DNA from 4 places in the Streptomyces sp. NPDC021096 genome. Region 4 is predicted to be linked to each of the others. Evidence: riboswitches for the same ligand, from Rfam matches in the RefSeq annotation. Region 4 holds a riboswitch; each other region holds the start of a gene.

Region 1 (3,939 bases), on a different contig from region 4:
GCGCATCTTCCGGCCCGGTTCTGCGAATCTTGCCAACACACCCGTCCGATCACGGACGTCGGGCACGGAGCAGGGGGAGAGCGGTGGGCAAGACATACGCGGGGGCGCGGCTGCGGCGGTTGCGCGAGGAGCGGCGGCTCAGTCAGGCGGAGCTGGCGCGCGTCCTGGCGATCTCCCCCAGCTACCTCAATCAGATGGAGCACGATTCCCGGCCGCTGACCGTGCCGGTGCTGCTGCGGCTGACCGAGGCCTTCGGCGTCGACCCGGGGTTCTTCTCGGAGCGCGACACCAGCAGACTCGTGGCCGACCTGCGCGAGGTGCTCGCCACCGAGGTCGACGCCGCCCGGGTCTCCCCCTCCGACCTCGCGGAACTGGCCTCGCGCATGCCGGCCGTGGCCTCGGTCCTGCTCGACCTCGGCCGCCGCGGCCACGCCCTGGCCGAGCGGCTGGCCGAAGCCGCGGAGGCCCGCGGCCACGAGGACGTGGCCCTGCCGCGCTCCCCGCACGAGGAGATACGGGAGTTCTTCTACCGGCGGCAGAACTACCTCCACGAGGCCGACCTCGCGGCCGAGGACCTGGCCCACGCCCTGGGCGTGCGGCCCGGCGAGGTGGTGCGAACGCTCTCCGCGCGCCTGACCGAACGGCATGGAGTGCGGCTGGCGGCGGACTGCGACCGGCTGCACCACTACGACCCGGCCACCCGCGTCCTGCACCTGTCCAACCGGCTGCGCCCCGGACAGCAGGCCTTCCGCATGGCCACCCAGCTCGCGCTGCTGGAGTTCGGCGACCGGCTGTCCGCGCTGGCGTCGGAGGACTACGCGGAGGGCTCCGCCAGTTGGTCGCTCGCCAGGATCGGCATCGCCAACTACTTCGCCGCCGCGCTGATCCTGCCGTACCGCGCCTTCCACGCCGCCGCGGAGGAGGTCCGCTACGACATCGAACGGCTCACCGACCGCTTCGGCCTCGGCTACGAGACCGTCTGCCACCGCCTCAGCACCCTCCAGCGGCCGCGGCTGCGCGGTGTGCCGTTCTCCTTCGTCCGCGTGGACCGCGCCGGCAACATGTCCAAGCGCCAGTCCGCCACCGGCTTCCACTTCTCCCGCGCGGGCGGCACCTGCCCCTTGTGGAACGTGTACGAGGCGTTCGCCGCCCCGGGCCGGATCCACGTCCAGATCGCCGCCATGCCGGACGGACAGCGCTACCTGTGGACCGCCCGCGCCGTCACCCGGCACCGCGGGGGCTGGGGCGAGCCGGGCAAGACGTTCGCCATCGGCCTCGGCTGCGAAGTGCGCCACGCCTCCCGGCTCGTCTACTCCGACGGGCTCGACCTCGGCAACACCTCCGCGGCCACCCCCATCGGCATGGGCTGCCGGATCTGCGAACGCCTGGACTGCCCGCAGCGCGCGGTGCCGCCGCTGGGCCGGCCGCTGGCGATCGACGAGAACAGCAGCACGTTCGTGCCGTACCCGGTGGCGGACAAGTGATCACGCCGGGGGTGGACTTACTAGGACGTCCAACTATATGTTCGTGACCAAGGCCCGCGGTGTCAGGGAAGCCGGTGTGATTCCGGCACGGTCCCGCCACTGTGACCGGGGAGTGTGCCGTCGACAGCACGCCACTGACGAGATGTGCCATTCGTCGGGAAGGCTGGCGGCGCGCGGTGATCCGGGAGTCAGGATACCGGCCGCGGGGTGTTCCGTGTTGTCCACGAGGATGGAGCAGACACGCATGGCACCGGTCCGTACTCACGACCCTGGTGATCCGGCGGAGCGCGCACTGATGTCCGCGCACGCGTAGCTCTTCGCAGAGCCACGAAGCCCCATGCCCATCCCCGGATCTCACCTGACCTGACGAGAGCAGGCTTCCATGGTCCGTGAACTGACACATTTCATCGGCGGCAAGCACACCCCCGGAACGTCGGGGCTCTTCACCGACGTGTACGACCCCAACACCGGCGCCGTACAGGCCCGGGTGCCCCTGGCCGGGCGCGAGGACACCGCGGCCGCGATCGCGGACGCCGCCGCCGCGCAACCGGAGTGGGGCGAGTGGAATCCGCAGCGCCGCGCCCGCGTCCTGCTGCGGTTCCTCCAACTCGTCGAGGGCGAACGGGACTCGCTGGCCCGCCTGCTGTCCCGCGAGCACGGCAAGACCGTCGCCGACGCCCACGGCGACCTCCAGCGCGGCCTGGAGGTGGTCGAGTTCGCCGCCGGCATCCCGCACCTGCTCAAGGGCGAGTTCACCGACAACGCCGGCACCGGCATCGACGTCCACTCGCTGCGCTCCCCACTGGGCGTCACGGCCGGCATCACCCCCTTCAACTTCCCCGCGATGATCCCCCTGTGGAAGGCCGCACCGGCCATCGCCTGCGGGAACGCCTTCGTCCTCAAGCCGTCCGAGCGGGCCCCGTCCGTACCGCTGCGCCTCGCGGAGCTCTTCCTCGAGGCCGGCCTTCCGCCGGGGATCCTGAACGTGGTCAACGGTGGCAAGGAGTCCGCCGAGACCCTGCTGACGGACCCCCGGGTGCAGGCCGTCGGCTTCGTCGGCTCCACCTCCGTCGCCGCGCACGTCTACGCCACGGCCGCCGCGCACGGCAAGCGCGCCCAGTGCTTCGGCGGCGCCAAGAACCACATGATCGTGATGCCGGACGCCGACCTCGACCAGGCCGTCGACGCGCTGGTCGGCGCCGGGTACGGCTCGGCGGGCGAGCGCTGCATGGCCATCTCGGTGGCCGTGCCCGTCGGGGAGGAGACGGCCGACGCGCTGGTCGCACGCCTCAAGGAGCGCATCGGGGACCTGCGGATCGGACGTTCGGACGACCCGGAGGCCGACTTCGGCCCGCTGGTGAGCCGTGACGCCCTGGACCGCGTACGCCGCTACGTCGACATCGGCGCCACCGAGGGCGCCGAACTCGTCGTCGACGGCCGGGGCTTCGTCCTGCCCGGCCACGAGGGCGGCTTCTTCGCCGGCGCCACCCTCTTCGACCGTGTCACCCCCGCCATGCGGATCTACCGCGAGGAGATCTTCGGCCCGGTGCTCTGCGTGGCCCGCGCCGCCGACTACGAGGCGGCCCTGCGGCTGCCGAGCGAGCACCCGTACGGGAACGGGGTGGCGATCTTCACCCGGGACGGGGACACCGCCCGGGACTTCACCCGACGGGTGACCACGGGAATGGTCGGCGTCAACGTGCCCATTCCGGTGCCCGTCGCCTACCACACCTTCGGCGGCTGGAAGCGGTCCGGATTCGGCGACCTCAACCAGCACGGCCCGGACGCCGTCCGCTTCTACACCCGCACCAAGACCGTCACCTCGCGCTGGCCCTCCGGGGTCAAGGAGGGCGCGAGCTTCACCATCCCGACAATGGGGTGATCGCGGTGACGACCACTCTCACCACGGACCAGCTCGCCCTGGCCGAGGTCACCCTGGACTTCGCCCAGGAGCACCTGGCCCCGCACGCCGTCGACTGGGACCGCGACAAGCACTTCCCGCTCGACGTCCTGCGCAAGGCCGCGGAGCTCGGCCTCGGCGGCGTCTACGTCCGCGAGGAGCACGCCGGCTCCGGCCTCACCCGCGGCGACGGCGTCCTGGTCTTCGAGGCACTGGCCACCGGCTGCCCCTCCATCGCGGGCTACCTCTCCATCCACAACATGGTCGCCTGGATGATCGACCGGTACGGCGACACGGCCCAGCGCGGCCGCTGGCTGCCCGGGCTGTGCGGCATGCAGGCGCTGGGCAGCTACTGCCTGACGGAGCCGGGCACCGGCTCGGACGCCGCCGCCCTGCGCACCCGCGCGCGACGGGACGGCGACGGCTACGTCCTCACCGGCGTCAAGCAGTTCATCTCCGGGGCGGGCGCGGCCGACGTCTACGTCGTCATGGCCCGCACGGGCGAGGGCGGCGCGGACGGCATCTCCGCCTTCGTCGTCGAACGCGACGACCCCG
Region 2 (3,939 bases), on a different contig from region 4:
TGGCCGTCCCGGCCGCCATTTACGCGGGCGGCGCGGCGGGCTTCTTCGCGGTGCCGTACACCATTCTCTGTTACCCGCTGGTGTTCACCTTCCTGCCCCGCCTCTGGTCGGTCGCGCACAAGCACGGCTATGTGACGTCCTCGGACTTCGTCCGGGGCCGGTTCGGCTCCAAGGGCCTCTCGCTGGCCCTGGCGTTGACCGGAATACTCGCCACGATGCCGTACATCGCGCTGCAATTGGTCGGCATCCAGGCGGTTCTGGACGTCATGGGCGTCGGCGGCGGGGAGAACACCAACTGGTTCGTGAAGGACCTGCCGCTGCTGATCGCCTTCGGTGTGCTCGCGGCCTACACCTATTCCTCGGGGCTGCGCGCGCCCGCGCTGATCGCGTTCGTCAAGGACACCTTGATCTACATCGTGATCATCGTGGCGATCATCTACATCCCGATGAAGCTCGGCGGCTTCGACGACATCTTCGCGAAGGCCGGCGAGGCGTTCGCGGCAGAAAACCCGGCCACCGGCAAGCCGCGCGGCTCACTGATCACCGGACCGCAGGCACAGTGGGCGTACGCGACGCTCGCCCTGGGCTCGGCGATGGCGCTGTTCCTCTATCCGCACTCGGTGACCGCGGTGCTTTCCAGCAAGGGCCGCAATGTCATCCGCCGCAACACCACCATTCTTCCCCTTTACTCCCTGATGCTGGGTCTGCTGGCCATGCTCGGCTTCATGGCCCTCGCCGCCGGGGTGAAGGTGAAGAACGGACAGCTCGCGATCCCACAGCTCTTCGAGGACATGTTCCCCGACTGGTTCACGGGCGTGGCCTTCGCGGCCATCGGCATCGGCGCGCTCGTTCCGGCCGCCATCATGTCGATCGCGGCGGCAAATCTGTTCACGCGCAACATCTACAAGGACTTCATCAAGCCGGACGCCTCTCCCGAACACGAGGCGAAGGTCTCCAAGCTCGCCTCCCTGCTGGTGAAGGTCGGCGCCCTCGCCTTCGTCCTGACCATGGACAAAACGGTCGCCATCAATTTCCAGCTGCTCGGCGGCATCTGGATCCTGCAGACCGTGCCGGCCCTGGTCGGCGGTCTCTTCACCCGCTGGTGCCACCGCTGGGCGCTGCTCGCGGGCTGGGCGGCCGGAATGATCTACGGCACCTGGCGGGCGTACGACACGCCGAGCGCCACCCAGGACCACTTCGGCAACACCAACCTGATCCCGCTCATCGGCGAGAAGGGCTACATCGGCCTCACGGCCTTCGCCCTCAATGTGATCGTCGTCATCGTCGCGACGTTCGTCCTCAGGGCGCTGAAGGCGCCCGACGGCGTGGACGAGACCCGGCCGTCGGACTACACCGCCGACGCCGGCGACCCGGGCGTCCGTACGGACCTCCCCCCGGCCACCGTGGGAGCCCCCGGCGGGCACTGACCCGACCCACCCTCCAGAGGGCCGTCACACCCCCGCCCAGGGGGCGTGACGGCCCTCTTCGCTTGCCCTGCCGGGCCCACCCGTTAGCACATTCCGCAACCGCTTCATGACGGGACGACACAACATGTGGGGGCGCGTACGAGGCCCGGCACTAGATGTATGCTCGTCCTCGCTGTCGTCGCAGGGGAATCCGGTGGAAATCCGGAACTGTCCCGCAACGGTGTATGTGTGCGCATATACACAGCGCACCGAAGTCCGAGGACCTGCCGACAGCGCGTCCACCACCGAGCCTGCCCTGGGCTCGGCTATGGGCGTTGAATTCGTCCGGGCCCCGCGGGTTGGGCCGGCGGACGCCTACGAGGTGTGCCCTGGTGCAAGAGGCATGCCCGTACGCGACCGTCGCGCGCCTCCCGCCCGGCCCACCCCAGCCGAGCGAGGGAGAGCCACACGTGACCATCGCGCCCGCAGATCCGGTCTCAGCGAACGCGGAAGCGACCGGCGGCCCCGGGACCGCGCTGCTGCGCACCCTGACCGATCTCACCGCCGATCTGCCCGCCACCGACCCGGGCAAGGTCGCCGCCGCCGCGCTGCGCGGCCGGCACCCCGGTTCGGACGAGGCCGAGCTGCGCTCCCTCGCCACCGAGGCCGCCGCCGGTCTCATCGCCGAGGAGCCGGAGTACTCCAAGCTCGCCGCCCGGCTGCTCACCCGTGCCATCGCCGACGAGGCGGCCGGCCAGGGTGCGACGTCCTTCTCCGCCTCGGTCGCCGTCGGCCACCGCGAGGGCCTGATCGCGGACGAGACCGCCGCCTTCGTGGCCACCCACGCCGAGCGCCTGGACGCTCTGGTGGAGACGGCGCTGACCGACGGCGCCGACGACCGCTTCGGCTACTTCGGCCTGCGCACCCTGCACAGCCGCTACCTGCTGCGCCACCCGATCCACCGCGACGTGATCGAGACCCCGCAGCACTTCCTGCTCCGCGTGGCCTGCGGTCTGGCCGAGGACCACTCGGAGCGGGCCCTGGACGACGTCGCGGAGCTGTACCGGCTGACCAGCACGCTGTCGTACCTGCCGTCCTCCCCCACGCTCTTCAACTCCGGCACCCGCCACCCGCAGATGTCGTCCTGCTACCTGCTGGACTCGCCGCTGGACGAGCTGGACTCGATCTACGACCGCTACCACCAGGTGGCGCGCCTGTCGAAGCACGCGGGCGGCATCGGCCTGTCCTACTCCCGCATCCGCTCGCGCGGCTCGCTGATCCGCGGCACCAACGGTCACTCCAACGGCATCGTGCCGTTCCTGCGCACCCTCGACGCCTCCGTCGCGGCGGTCAACCAGGGCGGCCGGCGCAAGGGCGCCGCCTGCGTCTACCTGGAGACCTGGCACGCGGACATCGAGGAGTTCCTGGAGCTCCGCGACAACACCGGTGAGGAGGCCCGCCGCACCCACAACCTCAACATCGCGCACTGGATCCCGGACGAGTTCATGCGCCGCGTCGAGGCCGACGCCGACTGGTCGCTGTTCTCCCCCGCCGACACGCCCGACCTGGTCGACCTCTACGGCGACGAGTTCGACGCCGCGTACCGCCGGTACGAGGCCGAGGGCAAGGCCGTCAAGCAGATCCCGGCCCGCGTGCTGTACGCCCGCATGATGCGTACCCTCGCGCAGACCGGCAACGGCTGGATGACGTTCAAGGACGCCGCCAACCGCACGGCCAACCAGACGGCCGAAAAGGGCAAGGTCGTCCACTCCTCGAACCTCTGCACCGAGATCCTCGAGGTCACCGACGACAGCGAGACCGCGGTCTGCAACCTCGGCTCGGTCAACCTCGCGCAGCACCTGGGTGCCGACGGCGAGATGGACTGGGAGAAGCTCGACCGTACGGTCCGTACGGCCGTGACGTTCCTCGACCGCGTCGTGGACATCAACTTCTACCCGACCGAGCAGGCCGGCAACTCCAACAACCGCTGGCGCCCGGTGGGCCTGGGCCTGATGGGCCTGCAGGACGTCTTCTTCCGCCTGCGCCTGCCCTTCGACTCCCCCGAGGCGAAGGAGCTGTCCACCCGCATCTCCGAGCGGATCATGCTCGCGGCGTACGAGGCCTCCGCCGACCTCGCCGAGCGGCACGGCCCGCACGCGGCCTGGTCCGCGACCCGCACCGCCCGCGGCGTGCTGCACCCGGACCACTACCCCAACGCCGTCCCGGCCTGGGCGGACCGCTGGGACGCGCTGCGCGCCCGCATCGCCGAGGTCGGCATGCGCAACTCGCTGCTGCTGGCGATCGCCCCCACGGCGACCATCGCCTCCATCGCGGGCGTGTACGAGTGCATCGAGCCGCAGGTCTCCAACCTCTTCAAGCGCGAGACGCTCTCCGGTGAGTTCCTGCAGGTCAACACCTACCTGGTGGAGGACCTCAAGAAGCTCGGCGTGTGGGACCGCACGACCCGCGACGCCATGACGGACGCCAACGGCTCGATCCAGGACCTGAAGTGGATCCCGCAGGAGGTGCGCGA
Region 3 (3,939 bases), on a different contig from region 4:
CTCGGCCGCCCTGGTCTCCCTCGCCCACGGCACCAACGACGCGCAGAAGACCATGGGCGTCATCACCCTCGCGCTGATCTCCGGCGGCGCCCTCGGCGCGGACGCCGACCCGCCGATGTGGGTCATCGCCTCCGCCGGCATCGCCATCGCGCTCGGCACCTACCTCGGCGGCTGGCGCATCATCCGCACCCTCGGCAAGGGCCTGGCCGACATCCAGCCGCCGCAGGGCTTCGCCGCCCAGACCGGCGCCGCCGTCACCATCCTGGCCTCCTCCCACATCGGCTTCGCGCTCTCCACCACCCAGGTCTGCTCCGGCGCCGTCATGGGCGCGGGGCTCGGCCGCAAGGGCGGCGTGGTGCGCTGGTCCACCGCCGGCCGCATGGTCGCCGCCTGGGGCCTGACCCTCCCGGCCGCCGGCCTCGTCGGCGCCGGCGCCGCGCTCCTGGCCGACCAGGGAGACTGGGGCGTCGCCGCGGTCGCCGTCCTGGCCCTGGCCGCCTGCGGCGCCATCTGGGTGGCCTCGCGCCGCAAGCCGGTCACGCACGACAACGTCAACGACCTCAACGAGCCGCAGGGCGTCTCCGTCCCGGCCGAGCCCGTCGGCGTGGTCACCGCGGCCCTCCAGGCCGTCGCCCCGCCGCCGGCCGGCCCGGTCGCCGGCCCCACCGCCGCCCCGGCAGCCGCCCCGGCCGCCGCTCCCGCCCCCGCCCCCGCGACGGCCGGCTGACCGCCGGGCAACGGAGGAGAACCACCATGAACATCGACTGGGCAGCACTCGGCCAGGTCTTCGGCGTCAGCCTCGTGGCCACCCTCGGCCTCGTGGCCGTCTTCACCCTCGGCATCGTGGGCACGTCCCGCAAGGCCGCACCCGCCGCCACCGCCCCGGCGGCCGGCCCGAGCGCGATGGCGCGCACCGGCGCGTACGCCTGCTTCGCGCTGTGCGCGGCCGCCGTGGGATACGGCATCTACCTGATCGTCGCCTGACGCGACCGCAGCACATCCCGCGCACCAAGCGCCGGTCCGGCACCCGCCGGACCGGCGCTTCGTCGTTGCCCGCGTCGCCCGCCGCCCCACCCGTGACCGGCAGCCTCACCGCAGGTCAGGGTGAGTTGACTGCCCTTCCCGGGCCGTGGTGGACTTCCGGAGCCAAACGGCGACAGCAGAGGAAGCCGGTGCGAATCCGGCGCGGTCCCGCCACTGTCACCGGGGAGTGTCCCCCCGATTCCAGGGCCACGGTCCGCGGTCCGCGGACTGGAAGGCCGGGGGCGACGCCGATCCGGGAGCCAGGAGACTCTGGTCGCCGGTCACGTCGAGCCAGGGCGCGGACCCTGAGTGAGGACACATCGCCATGCCCGGCTGCCGTCGCCCCCTGCCCTTCGCGCCCCCTGTGCCCCCGGTGCGCCGCACCCGCCACGGTGTGACGGCGGCCTGATCCGATGCGCCCGACGCGCAGTGATCAGATAGCCGGGAACACGACCGGGAAGCATCTCGCCTTCGTCTGCGGCGCCGCGCTCGGATTCGCCTGCGACCTCGTGGTGGGCGACCCGCGCCGCGGCCACCCCGTCGCCGCGTTCGGCCGCGCCGCGCAGGCCGTCGAGGAGCGACTGTGGCGCGACCACCGCGGCTACGGCACCCTGCACGCGCTGCTGTGCGCGGGCGGCACGGCGGCCGCCGCCGGGCTGCTGGCCCGTACCGCGCGCCGCTCCCCCTCCGCCGGCGTCGCGCTGACCGCCGCCGCGACCTGGGCCGTGCTCGGCGGTACGACCCTGGGCCGCGAGGCACGGGCGGTCGGCGGAGCCCTGGAGGCCGGCGACCTCGAGGTCGCCCGGGAACGGCTGCCGCACCTGTGCGGCCGCGACCCGCAGGCGCTGGACGGGCAGCAGATCGCCCGGGCCGTCGTCGAATCCGTCGCCGAGAACACCTCCGACGCCGTCGTGGGCGCCCTCGTCTGGGGAGCCCTCGCCGGGGTGCCCGGCCTGGTGGGCTTCCGCGCGGTCAACACCCTCGACGCCATGGTCGGCCACAAGTCGCCGCGCCACCGGCGGTTCGGCTGGGCCTCCGCCCGCCTCGACGACATCGTCGGCTGGCCCGGCGCCCGCCTCACCGCCGCCCTCGCCGTCCTCGCCGGCCCCGACCCGCGCGGCGCCTGGCGCGTGGCCCGGCGCGACGCCGCCCGCCACCCCAGCCCCAACGCCGGCCCGGTCGAGGCCGCCTTCGCCGGCGCCCTCGGGGTCCGCCTGGGCGGCACCCTCGCCTACGCCGGCCGCGTCGAACACCGCCCCGTCCTGGGCGCGGAGAACCGGCCCGTGGCCGTGGCGGACATCGAACGCGCGGTGCGGCTCTCGCGCCGGGTCTCCCTGCTGGCCCTGGGCACCGCCGTGGTGGGCAGGCTCTCCCTCGCACACCTCGCCAGAAGGAGGAATCGGTGACAGCTGCCGACAGGAGCGGGCCCGCGCGCCCGCCGGGCGGGGGCCTGCTGGTGGCCGGGACCACCTCGGACGCGGGCAAGAGCGTGGTGACGGCCGGCATCTGCCGCTGGCTGGTCCGCAAGGGCGTCAAGGTCGCGCCGTTCAAGGCGCAGAACATGTCGCTCAACTCCTTCGTCACGCGCGAGGGAGCGGAGATAGGGCGCGCCCAGGCCATGCAGGCCGCGGCCGCCCGCGTCGAGCCGAGCGCGCTGATGAACCCCGTGCTGCTCAAGCCCGGCGGTGACCGCAGCAGCCAGGTCGTGCTCATGGGCAAGCCGGTGGGCGAGCTCAGCGCCCGCGGCTACCACGCGGGCCGGCAGGAGCAGTTGTTCGGCACGGTGACCGAGTGCCTCGAGGAACTGCGGCGTACGCACGACGCGGTGATCTGCGAGGGCGCCGGCAGCCCGGCGGAGATCAACCTGCGCCGCAGCGACATCGTCAACATGGGCATCGCCCGCGCGGGCCGGCTGCCGGTGGTGGTGGTCGGCGACATCGACCGCGGCGGGGTCTTCGCGTCCTTCTTCGGCACCACCGCGCTGCTCTCGCCCGAGGACCAGGAGCTGATAGCGGGCTACATCGTCAACAAGTTCCGGGGCGACGTCTCCCTGCTGGAGCCGGGCCTGGACATGCTGCACGCCCTGACGGGCCGGCGGACGTTCGGCGTACTGCCGTTCGCCCACGGCCTCGGCATCGACGAGGAGGACGGCCTGCGCGTCTCGCTGCGCGGCGCCGTCCGCGAATCGGTGGTGGCCCCGCCGCACGGCGCCGACGTGCTGCGCGTGGCGGTGTGCGCGGTACCGCTGATGTCCAACTTCACGGACGTGGACGCCCTCGCGGCCGAACCGGGCGTGGTCGTCCGCTTCGTCGACCGCCCCGAGGAGCTCGCGGACGCCGACCTGGTCGTGGTGCCGGGCACGCGCGGAACGGTCCGGGCCCTGGCGTGGCTGCGCGAACGGGGCCTGGCGGAGGCCCTGGCCCGCCGGGCCGCCGAGGGCCGCCCGGTGCTCGGCATCTGCGGCGGCTTCCAGGTGCTGGGCGAGCGGATCGACGACGAGGTGGAGTCACGGGCCGGTTCGGTCGAGGGCCTGGGCCTGCTGCCGGTGCGGGTGCGGTTCGCGGTCGAGAAGACCCTGGCCCGGCCGGTGGGCGAGGCCCTGGGCGAGCGGGTGGAGGGCTACGAGATCCACCACGGCGTCGCCGAAGTCCTGGGCGGCGACGAGCCGTTCCTGGACGGCTGCCGGGTCGGTGCCGTCTGGGGCACGCACTGGCACGGATCGCTGGAGAGCGACGGCTTCCGGCGCGCGTTCCTGCGGCGGGTGGCGAAGGCGGCCGGGCGGGCGTTCGTCCCGGCGCCGGACACGTCGTTCGCGGGGCTGCGGGAGGAACAGCTGGACCGGCTGGGGGACCTGATCGAGGAGCACGCGGACACGGATGCGTTGCTGCGGCTCATCGAGGACGGGGTGCCCGGCGG
Region 4 (3,939 bases):
GCGGCATCGTGCGCCCCGGGTTCTTGATCTCCGCGCCCAGGTAGGCGACGGTGTTGTAGCCCATGTAGTCGTAGATGCCGATGGTCAGGCCCGCGGCGAAGCCGATCCAGAACTGATGGCTGCTCAGCTCGAAGGCGTCGCCCGGGTAGGTGAAGGCCCGGTCGGGGCTGAAGTGGGTGAAGGCGGCCACGATGACGAGCGCGACCGAGGCGAGCATGACGCACCACAGCACGGCCGTGATCCGTGCGATGTGGTCGACGCGCCGCCACAGCATCGTGATGATGAGGGCGATGACGGCCAACCCCGTGAGGTCGCCCGCCGTCTGCCCCATGCCCGGCCACAGATAGCCCAGGTACTGCACGAAGCCGATGATCCCCGTGGACATGCCGATGGGGATGAAGAGCATCGCCGTCCAGACGAACAGGAACGGCACCAGCTTGCCCGTCCGGTACTGGAACGCCTGCCGCAGATACACGTAGCTGCCGCCGGCTCTGGGCATCGCGGCCCCCAGCTCCGCCCAGATCAGGCCGTCCGCCAGGGCCAGGACCGCGCCGGCGACGAAGCCGATGACGGCCTGCGGCCCGCCGAAGGAGGCCACCATCAGCGGGATCGTCACGAAGGGCCCGATGCCGCACATCTGGCTCATGTTGATGGTCGTGGCCTGGAACAGTCCGATACGGCGCACGAAACCGTCCCGCTGCCCCGGCACCGCCGCCTTTTCGGGCCCGCGTTCCGCGCCTGTTGCCGAATCCGTCATGGCGTCAGCCCCTTCGCCCCGTGATTAGGTCCACTGCACTCGTACACCGGCCCGCCGGACGCGTCCATCACCTGCGGAGTGTCGGCGACTCTGGTGCCGCGGACGACGGACAGTCAAGATCTGTGCACGAAGCGCATCAACGCATCACCCGAGAAGAGACGTGAGGATGACAGTGCACGGAGGAAGAGTGGCCGTGGTGGGCGGCAGCATCGCGGGCTGCGCCGCCGCGCTCGCGGCGGCCCGCGCCGGCGCCGACGAGGTCGTGGTCTACGAGCGGACGCCCGGCGGGCTCCAGGACCGGGGCGTGGGCCTCGCCGTCCGCGACGAGCGCTACCGCGAACTGGAGGCGGCCGGCTACGTCGACGCCGCCATGCCCTGGGTGCGGCTGACCACCCGCACCTGGCTCACCCGGGACGGCGGCGACCGCGCCGGCCGCCGGCTGGGGGAGCTGCCGTTCCCGTTCCGCTCGTACAACTGGGGCTCGCTGTGGCGGGAGTTACGGGCCCGCGTCCCCGCGTCCGTCGACTACCGGCAGGGCGCCACCGTCGAGCAGGTCGTCCCCGAGCCCGACGGGGTCGGGCTGCGCCTGGCCGACGGGCGCGAGGAGCGCTTCGACCTGGTCGTCGGCGCGGACGGCTACCGCTCGGCCGTACGGGCGGCCACCCGAGCCGCCACCGTGCCCGTCTACGCCGGCTATCTGGCCTGGCGCGGCACCGTGCCCGCCGATGCGCTGCCCGGCCCGCGCACCGCATGGGCCGAGGACGAGGCGGCGACCGTCACCTTCCCCGGCGGCCACATGATCGCCTACCGCATTCCCGGCGCCCACGGCGTCGGCACCTTCGCCAACTGGGTCTTCTACACCGCCCCGCCGCCCTCCGCCGCCCCCGCGCTGCGGGAGGCGACGAGCCTGCCGCCCGGCACGGTGACCGACGAGCTGATGGCACACCACGCGGCGGTGGTCGAGCGGCACTTCCCGCCGTACTGGCAGGAGTTCGTCCGCCTCACGCCCAGGGAGCGGACCTTCGTCCAGCCCCTCTACGACCTCGCCGTGCCGCACTACGGCGAGGGCCGGCTCGTCCTCGCCGGCGACGCGGCCGCCGTCACCCGCCCCCACACCGGCAGCGGCGCGGTCAAGGCCCTCCAGGACGCCACGGTGCTGGAACGCGCTCTGCGCTCGGCCACGAGCTGGGACGAGGCGGTACGGGCCTACGACGCCGAGCGCTCGGCCGCGGGCCTGGCCGTCGTCGAGCTCGCCCGCCGGCTGGGCCGGGCACAGGTGGAGGCCACGCCCGACTGGGCGGCCATGGACCAGGGCGCGCTCGAACAGTGGTGGCGCGAGGCGGCCGACGGGGAGCGGGTCTTCGGAGGCCAGGAGTTAAAGTGGCCCGGCCGTGGTGTTCGGGAAGACCGGTGACGGACCCTCGTGGTCCCATTCCGGAGCGGCCCTCGCCACTGTGATCGGGGAGTGACCGTCCCATTCCGCGCGCCCACGGGCGCGCGGAGCCACTGGCCGCAGCCGGCTGCCGGGAAGGCGGGGGCGGGCGCGAACGGACCCGTAAGCCAGGAGACCGGCCACGGCATCTCGAAATGATCCACGAGGTGCTGGAGCGTTCACCCCACGATGACTGCGTTTCCCGAGTTCCCCGACTCCCCCGATTCCCCCGCCGGCCCCGCGCCCGCCTTCCGCTGGCGCCGCCAGGACACCCTGCGCACCGCGGGCCTGCTGGCCGTCATAGCCGCCCTGCACGTCGTCGCCTTCGGCGTGCTCTTCCTGATGGTCGTGCCGAACCACTACACCGTCGACTCCAAGGTCTTCGGCGTCGGCCTCGGCGTCACCGCCTACACCCTCGGCATGCGGCACGCCTTCGACGCCGACCACATAGCCGCCATCGACAACACCACCCGCAAGCTGATGGCCGACGGCAAACGCCCGGTCTCCGTCGGCTTCTGGTTCGCCCTCGGCCACTCCAGCGTCGTCGTCCTGATGGCCCTGCTGGTGGCCGGCGGCACCCAGCTGGCCGGGACGCTGATGAACGAGGAGTCCACCACCCACCAGACGCTCGGCGTCATCGGCACGACCGTCTCCGGCGGCTTCCTCTACCTGATCGCCGCCCTCAACCTCGTCGCCCTCGCCGGCATCCTGCGCATCTTCCGCGCCATGCGCGAGGGCCGTTACGACGAGACCGAGCTGGAGAAGCACCTCGACTCGCGCGGCTTCATGAACCGCGTCCTCGGCCGCTTCACCCGCTCCATCACCCGCCCCGGGCAGATGTACCCGCTGGGCTTCCTCTTCGGCCTCGGCTTCGACACGGCCACCGAGGTCACGCTGATGGTCATGGCCGGCAGCGGCGCCGCCGCCGGGCTGCCCTGGTACGCGATCCTGTGCCTGCCGCTGCTGTTCGCCGCCGGCATGAGCCTGTTCGACACGCTCGACGGCACCTTCATGAACTTCGCCTACCAGTGGGCGTTCTCCAACCCCGTCCGCAAGGTCTACTACAACCTCACCATCACCGGGCTGTCCATCGCGGTCGCCTTCCTCATCGGCACCATCGAACTGGTCGGCGTCCTGCACGAGAAGCTCGGCCTCGACGACGCGGTGACCGGCTGGATCGCCGGACTCGACCTGGACAACGTCGGGTTCGTCATCGTCGGGCTGTTCGTGGTGGTGTGGGCCGTCGCGCTCGCCTACTGGCGCCTGGCCAAGGTCGAACAGCGCTGGGCGGCCCGTACGGTCACGGCCCCGGCCACGCCCGCCGCCGTCACCGACCCGTGAGCCGGGCGCGCCCGGACGGCCTGCGGGTCAGGGGCGCGCACACCCCTTGCCCGCGCACTCCTTGCGCGCGCTGATGACGGGCCGGCCGTTGCCCGCGGACTCCTCCCGCACCACCACCCGGGTCGGCCCGCCGCACGTCAGACATGTCCGTGAGGAGGGGTCCCGCTCCCGGTCGATCGCCGCGGCGATCCTGTGCAAAGGGCCCGCGGCGGTATCGGTGTCGGACATGGGCCATCCCGTTCGCTTCACGGTCGTCGCACTGCCAGAGGGCTGCATCGTGACGCACACCCCCTGATCACGTCAGCGCCTTGGGCTCCGATCACCCTCCACGGGGTGCGGCGGCGCCCGCGCTGACGCCGTCGGCCCGCCCCTACGGGCGGGCCGACGGCAGCGTCACCTCGAAGCGGCA

The links. A riboswitch is a leader RNA that binds a small molecule or an ion and turns the genes downstream of it on or off. The one in region 4 is predicted to bind cobalamin.
Region 1: another riboswitch for cobalamin. It lies ahead of AB0G59_RS25855 (CoA-acylating methylmalonate-semialdehyde dehydrogenase); the one in region 4 lies ahead of AB0G59_RS23840 (HoxN/HupN/NixA family nickel/cobalt transporter).
Region 2: another riboswitch for cobalamin. It lies ahead of AB0G59_RS01490 (ribonucleoside-diphosphate reductase subunit alpha); the one in region 4 lies ahead of AB0G59_RS23840 (HoxN/HupN/NixA family nickel/cobalt transporter).
Region 3: another riboswitch for cobalamin. It lies ahead of AB0G59_RS26320 (cobalamin biosynthesis protein); the one in region 4 lies ahead of AB0G59_RS23840 (HoxN/HupN/NixA family nickel/cobalt transporter).

What each region holds. Positions count from the first base shown of each region.
Region 1 is NZ_JBFADG010000029.1:5,747-9,685, reverse strand. Features, by position in the region: gene AB0G59_RS25860 (short-chain fatty acyl-CoA regulator family protein) at 84-1,484, shown strand; cobalamin riboswitch at 1,518-1,704, shown strand; gene AB0G59_RS25855 (CoA-acylating methylmalonate-semialdehyde dehydrogenase) at 1,867-3,366, shown strand; gene AB0G59_RS25850 (acyl-CoA dehydrogenase family protein) at 3,363-3,939, shown strand, end outside.
Region 2 is NZ_JBFADG010000001.1:317,772-321,710, reverse strand. Features, by position in the region: gene mctP (monocarboxylate uptake permease MctP) at 1-1,427, shown strand, start outside; cobalamin riboswitch at 1,570-1,713, shown strand; gene AB0G59_RS01490 (ribonucleoside-diphosphate reductase subunit alpha) at 1,877-3,939, shown strand, end outside.
Region 3 is NZ_JBFADG010000031.1:41,857-45,795, reverse strand. Features, by position in the region: gene AB0G59_RS26330 (inorganic phosphate transporter) at 1-727, shown strand, start outside; gene AB0G59_RS26325 (hypothetical protein) at 754-984, shown strand; cobalamin riboswitch at 1,162-1,294, shown strand; gene AB0G59_RS26320 (cobalamin biosynthesis protein) at 1,437-2,429, shown strand; gene AB0G59_RS26315 (cobyric acid synthase) at 2,426-3,939, shown strand, end outside.
Region 4 is NZ_JBFADG010000023.1:29,992-33,930, reverse strand. Features, by position in the region: gene AB0G59_RS23850 (APC family permease) at 1-757, opposite strand, end outside; gene AB0G59_RS23845 (FAD-dependent monooxygenase) at 924-2,171, shown strand; cobalamin riboswitch at 2,133-2,349, shown strand; gene AB0G59_RS23840 (HoxN/HupN/NixA family nickel/cobalt transporter) at 2,379-3,530, shown strand; gene AB0G59_RS23835 (hypothetical protein) at 3,558-3,758, opposite strand; gene AB0G59_RS23830 (HAMP domain-containing sensor histidine kinase) at 3,901-3,939, opposite strand, start outside.